2 regions of the Trichlorobacter lovleyi genome follow, and region 1 is predicted to be linked to the other one. Evidence: riboswitches for the same ligand, from Rfam matches in the RefSeq annotation. Region 1 holds a riboswitch; the other holds the start of a gene.
What was found. Region 1 has a riboswitch for cobalamin ahead of cobU (bifunctional adenosylcobinamide kinase/adenosylcobinamide-phosphate guanylyltransferase). Riboswitches for the same ligand answer to the same signal wherever they lie in the genome.
Positions count from the first base shown of each region.

Region 2: another riboswitch for cobalamin. It lies ahead of FY034_RS16720 (TonB-dependent receptor plug domain-containing protein); the one in region 1 lies ahead of cobU (bifunctional adenosylcobinamide kinase/adenosylcobinamide-phosphate guanylyltransferase).

Region 1 covers NZ_CP058409.1:3,097,970-3,101,368, reverse strand. Annotated here, with positions in the region: gene cobS (adenosylcobinamide-GDP ribazoletransferase) at 1-462, opposite strand, end outside; gene cobT (nicotinate-nucleotide--dimethylbenzimidazole phosphoribosyltransferase) at 471-1,529, opposite strand; gene cobU (bifunctional adenosylcobinamide kinase/adenosylcobinamide-phosphate guanylyltransferase) at 1,546-2,079, opposite strand; cobalamin riboswitch at 2,187-2,318, opposite strand; gene FY034_RS14320 (hypothetical protein) at 2,362-2,832, opposite strand; gene FY034_RS14315 (efflux RND transporter permease subunit) at 2,943-3,399, opposite strand, start outside.
Region 2 covers NZ_CP058409.1:3,618,842-3,622,240, forward strand. Annotated here, with positions in the region: gene trpD (anthranilate phosphoribosyltransferase) at 1-927, shown strand, start outside; gene FY034_RS16715 (adenosylcobinamide amidohydrolase) at 920-1,744, shown strand; cobalamin riboswitch at 1,901-2,032, shown strand; gene FY034_RS16720 (TonB-dependent receptor plug domain-containing protein) at 2,068-3,399, shown strand, end outside.

The DNA.
Region 1 (3,399 bases):
GCCGGTCATGACCAGCACCTGGGTGAAGCGGCCCAGAAGCGGGAACAGCAGCAGGGTGGCCCGTTTCAGGTAGATCGGCACCGCCAGCAGGGCCGCATACTTGAGCAGCAGCAGCAGGATCAGGCCAACCGCGCCGATCGCTCCCGTGCGGGAGTCCTTCATGATCGCCAGAAAACGCTCTTTACTGCCCCGGGCTGCCAGGCCGTCGCAGACGTCGGCCAGACCGTCCAGATGCAGGGCACCGGTCATACCGGCCAGCAGGGCCACCAGCAGAGCATCGGTCAGGTGCCGGGGGAAGAGCGGGGTCAGCGCCAGATCAGCCAGCAGCAGCAGTCCGCCGATGCAGAGCCCCACCAGTGGAAACCAGGCGGTTGAGCGGCCCAGGTCGTCGGCCTCACAGCTTTTGGGCGAGGGGACCGGCAGAATGGTCAGAAACTGCAGTGCGATCAGGAAGCGGCGCATCGCCGGTCCTACTCCTGTTTCCCGGTGACACCGGCCTGTTCAAAGGTGGCCATCTCCAGCAGGATCTTGACCCCGGCCTCGATCAGGTGCATGGCCAGGGCTGCGCCGGTCCCTTCACCGAGCCGCAGGTCAAGGGCCAGCATGGGGCGGGCGCCGATCCGCTCCAGCATGAAGCGGTGTCCCACCTCAACCGACTCGTGGGCGGCAAACAGGTATTCCCGCACCCGGGGGTGCAGTTCCGAGGCGATTAACGCCCCGGCGGTGGAGATAAAGCCGTCCACCACCACCGGAATCCGGTTGGCGGCGCAGCCCAGCACCAGTCCGGCAATGGCGGCGATCTCCAGTCCGCCCACCTTGATCAGCACATCCAGCGGATCTGCGGCATCCGGGCGGTTCAGCTCAAGCCCTTTCTTGATGGCAGCGATCTTGACCTGCAAGGCCTGGTCGTTGATACCGGTGCCGCGATGGGTGACCTGTTCCGGCGAGAAGCCGCCAATGGCGGCGATAATGGCCGATGAGGGGGTGGTGTTGCCGATCCCCATCTCGCCGGTTCCCACCAGGCCGACCCCGTCCCGGCTGCACTGCTCAGCCAGCTCAATCCCGACAGCCAGGGCAGCCAGGGCCTCGTCGCGGGTCATGGCCGGGCCTTTGGCCAGGTTGCGGGTGCCGCGGGCCACCTTTTTATGCAGCAGGCCGGGGCAGTCTTCAAAATCAAAATCAACCCCCACATCCACCACCCGCACCTCGGCCCCGGCATGGCGGGCCAGCACGTTCACCCCGGCCCCGCCGCGCAGAAAGTTGAACACCATCTGGGGGGTCACCTCCTTGGGAAAGGCCGATACCCCTTCCTCAACCACGCCGTGGTCACCGGCAAAGGTGAAGATCACCTTTTTGGCGAGGTCAGGGGCTGTTTTACCGCTGATGGCCACCACCCGGCGGGCAAATTCCTCCAGTCGGCCCAGTGAGCCCGGCGGTTTTGTCTTGTTATCCAGCCGGAGCTGGGCCTGTTGCAGCAGGTCGGCGTCAAGGGGGGTGATCCGGGCAAGCGTGGTTTCTAGCAGGTTCATGGAAGAGTCCTTCAGGTTATTTGAGTTTCAGCGGGATGCCGCTGATCGTGACGTAGACGGCATCACAGCTGGCGGCCAGCAGCTGGTTGGCCTGCCCGGCAATGTCGCGGTAGATCCTCGCCAGCCGGTTTTCCGGCACAATGCCCTGGCCGACTTCATTGGTCACCAGCACCACCGGGGTGGACATCCCCCGCAGGGTGCCGGCCAGCCGGTGGACATGGCTCAAGACCTGTTCTTCGCAGCCGGGATCGTTTTCGTCGCAGGACAACAGCAGGTTTGAGAGCCAGAGCGTGACACAATCCAGCAGGATGGCGCTGTAGATGCCGTCGATCCGGGCCAGGGTCTGGGGGATCATCAGCGGTTCTTCAAGGGTCTCCCAGGCGGTGCCGCGCCGCAGGCGGTGGCGATGGATCCGCTCATCCATCTCGCCGTCCAGGGACTGGGCCGTGGCCAGATAGCAGAGTGACGGACCGAAACTGCGGGTCAGCTCTTCGGCAAAGCGGCTCTTGCCGCTGCGTGCACCGCCGGTGATCAGGGTGTTGTTGGCCATCTGGGCCTCCTGCCGTCAAAATAAAAACCCCTGTTCCCAAAAAAGGAACAGGGGCACGGAAACCATGTTGAACAGACCACGGCTTCGGTCCCTCTTTCCCCGGAGGTTCCTTGAAGCGCGTGTCAGAAAGGTGTTCTGGCTCCCATCAGATCCGGTCTGATGGTTACAGTTGCGGGACAGCGCGGGAGTTGCACCCTCTTCCCCTTGTCTGGCACAGAGTCTGCTTTTGTAACAGCGGGCCGGATAAATGTCAATTGGCTTCCGGCGCCACAGGATGTCAGCCTAGTTGACGCTGTACCAGAACTTGGCGCTGCGTATCTTACCGTCAGCCAGTTTGAACTTGGCCATGACCCCGTATTTTCCCTTCTGGGCCATCACGAAATCGCCGCCAAAGTGGCCGTGCATCCCCATCAGATCCTTGACCTGCTCTGATTTGTCAGGGCTCAGCAGCTTGACCTTGACCTCGCCGCCGGTCAGTGCCTTGCCGCTTTTGGGATCCTTGAAGGCCACCGAGATATGATGGGTGTCCTTGACCCCGGCCGGCATCTTCATTCCCATCGCTGCCATCGCCTCCTTCATGGTCTGTACGGAAAAGGTGGTCTTGACGCCATCGATGACCGCCTCATAGGCGACGCCATCCATCTTGGCCATGCCTGCCATGTCGTGTCCGGCATGACCGCCATGTTCGGCTGCAAAGGCTGCCGGAGCGGCCAGGGCCAGGACTGCTGCAAGTGTGAGTACCAGTTTCTTCATGGTGTTTCTCCTTTTGTTGGAAATAACCCCCCTCGATTCCCCCCTTGTCAGGGGGGATGTGCAGGTCTGCTCCTCCCCTGTCACGGGGAGGCCGGGAGGGGTTTGTGTAATCAGTGCTTCATCCCGGAGTACTGCAACGTCCCTTTTTTCATTTCCCGCTTTTTCATCAATACAAAGATCACCGGGGTCATGATCAGCACATGCACGGCCGAGGAGATCATGCCGCCGATCATCGGTGCGGCAATCGGCTTCATCACATCGGCGCCGGTGCCGCTGGACCACATGATCGGTACCAGGCCGATCAGGGCCACCGCCACGGTCATCAGCTTGGGCCGCAGCCGCAGTACGGCCCCTTCATAGGTGGCGTCATAGATATCCTGTTCCGTGACCGGTCCCTTGGCCAGGCGCCGGTCCAGCGCCTCATGCAGGTAGATCACCATCACCACCCCGGTCTCCACGGCAATGCCGTAGAGGGCGATGAAACCGACCCAGACCGCCACCGACATGTTGTACCCCAGGGCTGCCACCAGGTAGACCCCGCCCACCAGGGCGAACGGCACCGAGAGC
Region 2 (3,399 bases), 520 kb from region 1:
GCCTGGCAGGCCATTGATGAGTTTGATACGGTCCACCCGGAAGGTCTGCCGGACGGGCTGTTTGAGAACTCCGGCACCGGCATGGACGGCTTCAAGACCTTCAACGTCAGCAGTGCCGCTGCCATTGTCGGGGCAGCCAACGGCGTGAACATGGCCCGTCACGGCGCCCGGGCCATTACCTCCCGTTGCGGCACCGTGGATATCATGGAGGCGATGGGGATTGATGTAGACTGCCCGGTCACCCGGGTGGCCGACAGCATCCGTCAGGCCGGGATCGGCCTGTTTAACGGCATGTCCCCCGCAGTCCACCCCGGTGGCCTGGGCCGCATCCTCTCCCAGATCCGCTTTGGTTCCACCCTTAACATTGCAGCATCACTGGCTAATCCTGCCCGCCCCCGCCAGGCGCTACGGGGGGTCTACAGCCGCCGGATGGTGCCGGCCACCGCAGCGGTCATGGCAAAAATCGGCTACCAGCATGGCATGGTGGTGTACGGCAGTGATGCCGCAAGCGGCCTGGGGATGGATGAGCTGTCAATCTGCGGCCCTTCAACCATCTGCCGCTTTGACGGAGAGCAACGGGAAGAATACGACATTGTCCCGGAAGAGCTGGGGCTGGCCTGCCGCCGTGGAAGCGAGATTGCCGCCTGCAACTTACGGGAGGATGAGATCCGGCGCTTCATGCAGGTCATTGCCGGTACCGGTCGTTTCAAGGCCTGTGAAGATTTTGTCAGTCTGAATGCCGGTGCGCTGCTCTGGACCGCAGGCAAGGCATCTGATCTGAAGCAGGGGATAACCATGGCACGGGAAACTCTGGCTAGCGGGGCAGCCCTGAGCAAACTGCAGCAGTGGGTAACCTGTCAGAACCGTAATGCAGAGACCGGCCTGGAACGGTTTGAACAGGTAAAAAAGGTGGCCTGTAATGCGTAAAATCACTTTGATAGCAGTAACAATCTGCCTGTTTCTGGCAACACCGCTGTGTGCAGCCAACCTGACCTTGCCGCCTGAGCTTGGCGCAACCGCCCAGGTACTGAAGACCGAACAAGACGGCCTCTGGGAAAAGAGCCTGATCGTGCAGCTGCCTGCACGCCGCCATCTCCTCTCCACCAGCGACGGCATCATCAACGGCCTGGGGGCGATCAACCATGCCGCCCACCCGCTGCTCTGGAAGAAGCTGTCAGTCGAGCTGGCCACCAAGTTGCAGTGCGGCGGCAAGACCTATGAGCAACAGCGCAAGGCAATGATCGCTAACAAGCTGCGGCTGCAGCCCGCTGACCTGACCCTGGTGGGCACGGCAGCAGACATGGACAACCTGGCCGTGGTAACCAAGCAGTTTCAGCCCTTTACGGTGACTGCCCTGGTCACTGCCGGGGCCAAAAGCAACGCCCTGCGGGCCGGGGTTGATGAGGGGACCAACATTGAACCGGCTGATCCGCCCGCCGGGACCATCAACATCATTGTCCTGACCAATGCGCGCCTGAGCGACGGAGCCCTGGCCCGGGCCGTGGTCACCATCACCGAGGCCAAGACCGCAGCGTTGGAGGACCTGAAAGTCCCCAGCAGCTACACCAAAGGGGTCCAGGCCACCGGCACCGGCACCGACAGCGTGATCGTCGTGTCCGGCAGCAGCGGCCCCAGGGTTACCTACAGCGGCGGCCACAGCCGGATCGGCGAGCTGATCGCCAAGGCGGTCCATCAGGCGGTGCTGGAGGCATTGGAAAAGCAGAACGGATTTAAACAGAAGTAATCCGATTCCATTTCAAGGCGCTAGCTTCGTTGGCTCGTCGTCGGCTTCCTCAACGTACGGTTATGTACGCTTTCGTCGCCACCGCCGAGCCGCCTAGCTATCATCCTTGAACTGAAACCGGGAACAGCAAGCAGATTTCACAACAGATGGAGACGAGGAAGAGGGGTTAAATTCCCCCGCTGCCCCGCAGCCGTAATGGAAACGAACGCCCGATGCCGCAAGGCATACAACCACTGGGGGCACTAACCCTGGGAAGGTGGGCAAGTAGGCTGTCCTAAGCCGGAAGACCGCTCCATCTGAATACTCGCGGGAGGAAAGACCGTATGAAGAGAAGTAGACAGAAGTATGCAGTAGCATTGGGGCTGGTCCTGGCAGTCTGTGGTTCAGCAATGGCAGAGGAAAAGACCGCACAACTGGGCGAAGTGGTGGTGACCGCCACCCGTGATGAGGTGCCGATTGAGCAGGTGGGCAGCTCCATCAGCGTGGTCACGGCCAAGGAGATCGAGCAACAGCAGAAACGGACCGTGGCGGATGCGCTACGGATGGTGCCGGGGCTGGATGTAAAACAGAGCGGCGCATATGGTGGCAGCACTTCGGTCTTCATCCGAGGGGCAAAACCTGAACACACTCTGGTGCTGATTGATGGTGTTGAAATGAATGACCCAACGGCAATTGGAGCTGCATATGATTTTGCCAATTTAACTGCGGACAACATTGAGCGCATCGAGGTATTAAGCGGCCCACAGAGCACACTCTACGGCTCCCATGCCATGGGCGGCGTGATTAACATCATTACCAAACGCGGAGACGGCAAGCTGAAGGCCTACTTCTCTGCTGAAGGCGGCTCTCACTATACTGCCAAGGAAACTGCCGGTCTGAGCGGTGGCACCTCACTGCTCCAGTATGCGCTGAACGTCTCCCGACTTGACACGGACGGCATCTCTGCCGCCAACAGCAAGAACGGTAATCCCGAAAACGACCCGTACCAGAACAGCACGGTGTCTGCCCGCTTGGGAATTACACCGCTCAGCAACCTTGATTTCGATGTTGCCCTACGGTACAGCAAAAGCCGTGCTGATCTTGACGGCAGCCCACCGCCTCTTTATGCTCTGACTGACGTACTTGGCTACAATGTAAAAACAGACCAACTTTTTCTACGCACTGAAGGCAATCTTTCGCTCTTTCACAATTTTTGGGATCAGAAGCTGGGGCTCTCGTTCAACGATTCAAAACGTGATTATTCAGACGGCTACTACTACAACGGGCAGAGCCTCAAGTTTGATTGGCAGCATGTACTGCACCTGCACAAAACCAATGATTTTACGCTTGGGGTAGAACGCAAGGATGAGTACGCTGTAACGGATGGTATGGAAGAAAAACATGCCGCTACAAACAGTGTCTATCTGCAGGAGCAGATTAAACTGTTTGACAGCTGGTTCACCACCCTGGGCGTTCGTGTGGATGATCATAACCGTTTTGGTACCGAAGCCACTTATCGCTTTACGACCGCGTACCTGATCAAACAAACCGGAACTAAAATAAGAGGTAGTTACGGAACCGGCTTCAGATCTCCTTCCCTCTATGAACTGTATGCTCCAGCACTTCCCGTATTCTGGTTTCTTGGAGGCAATTCAAACCTAAAACCAGAAAAAAGC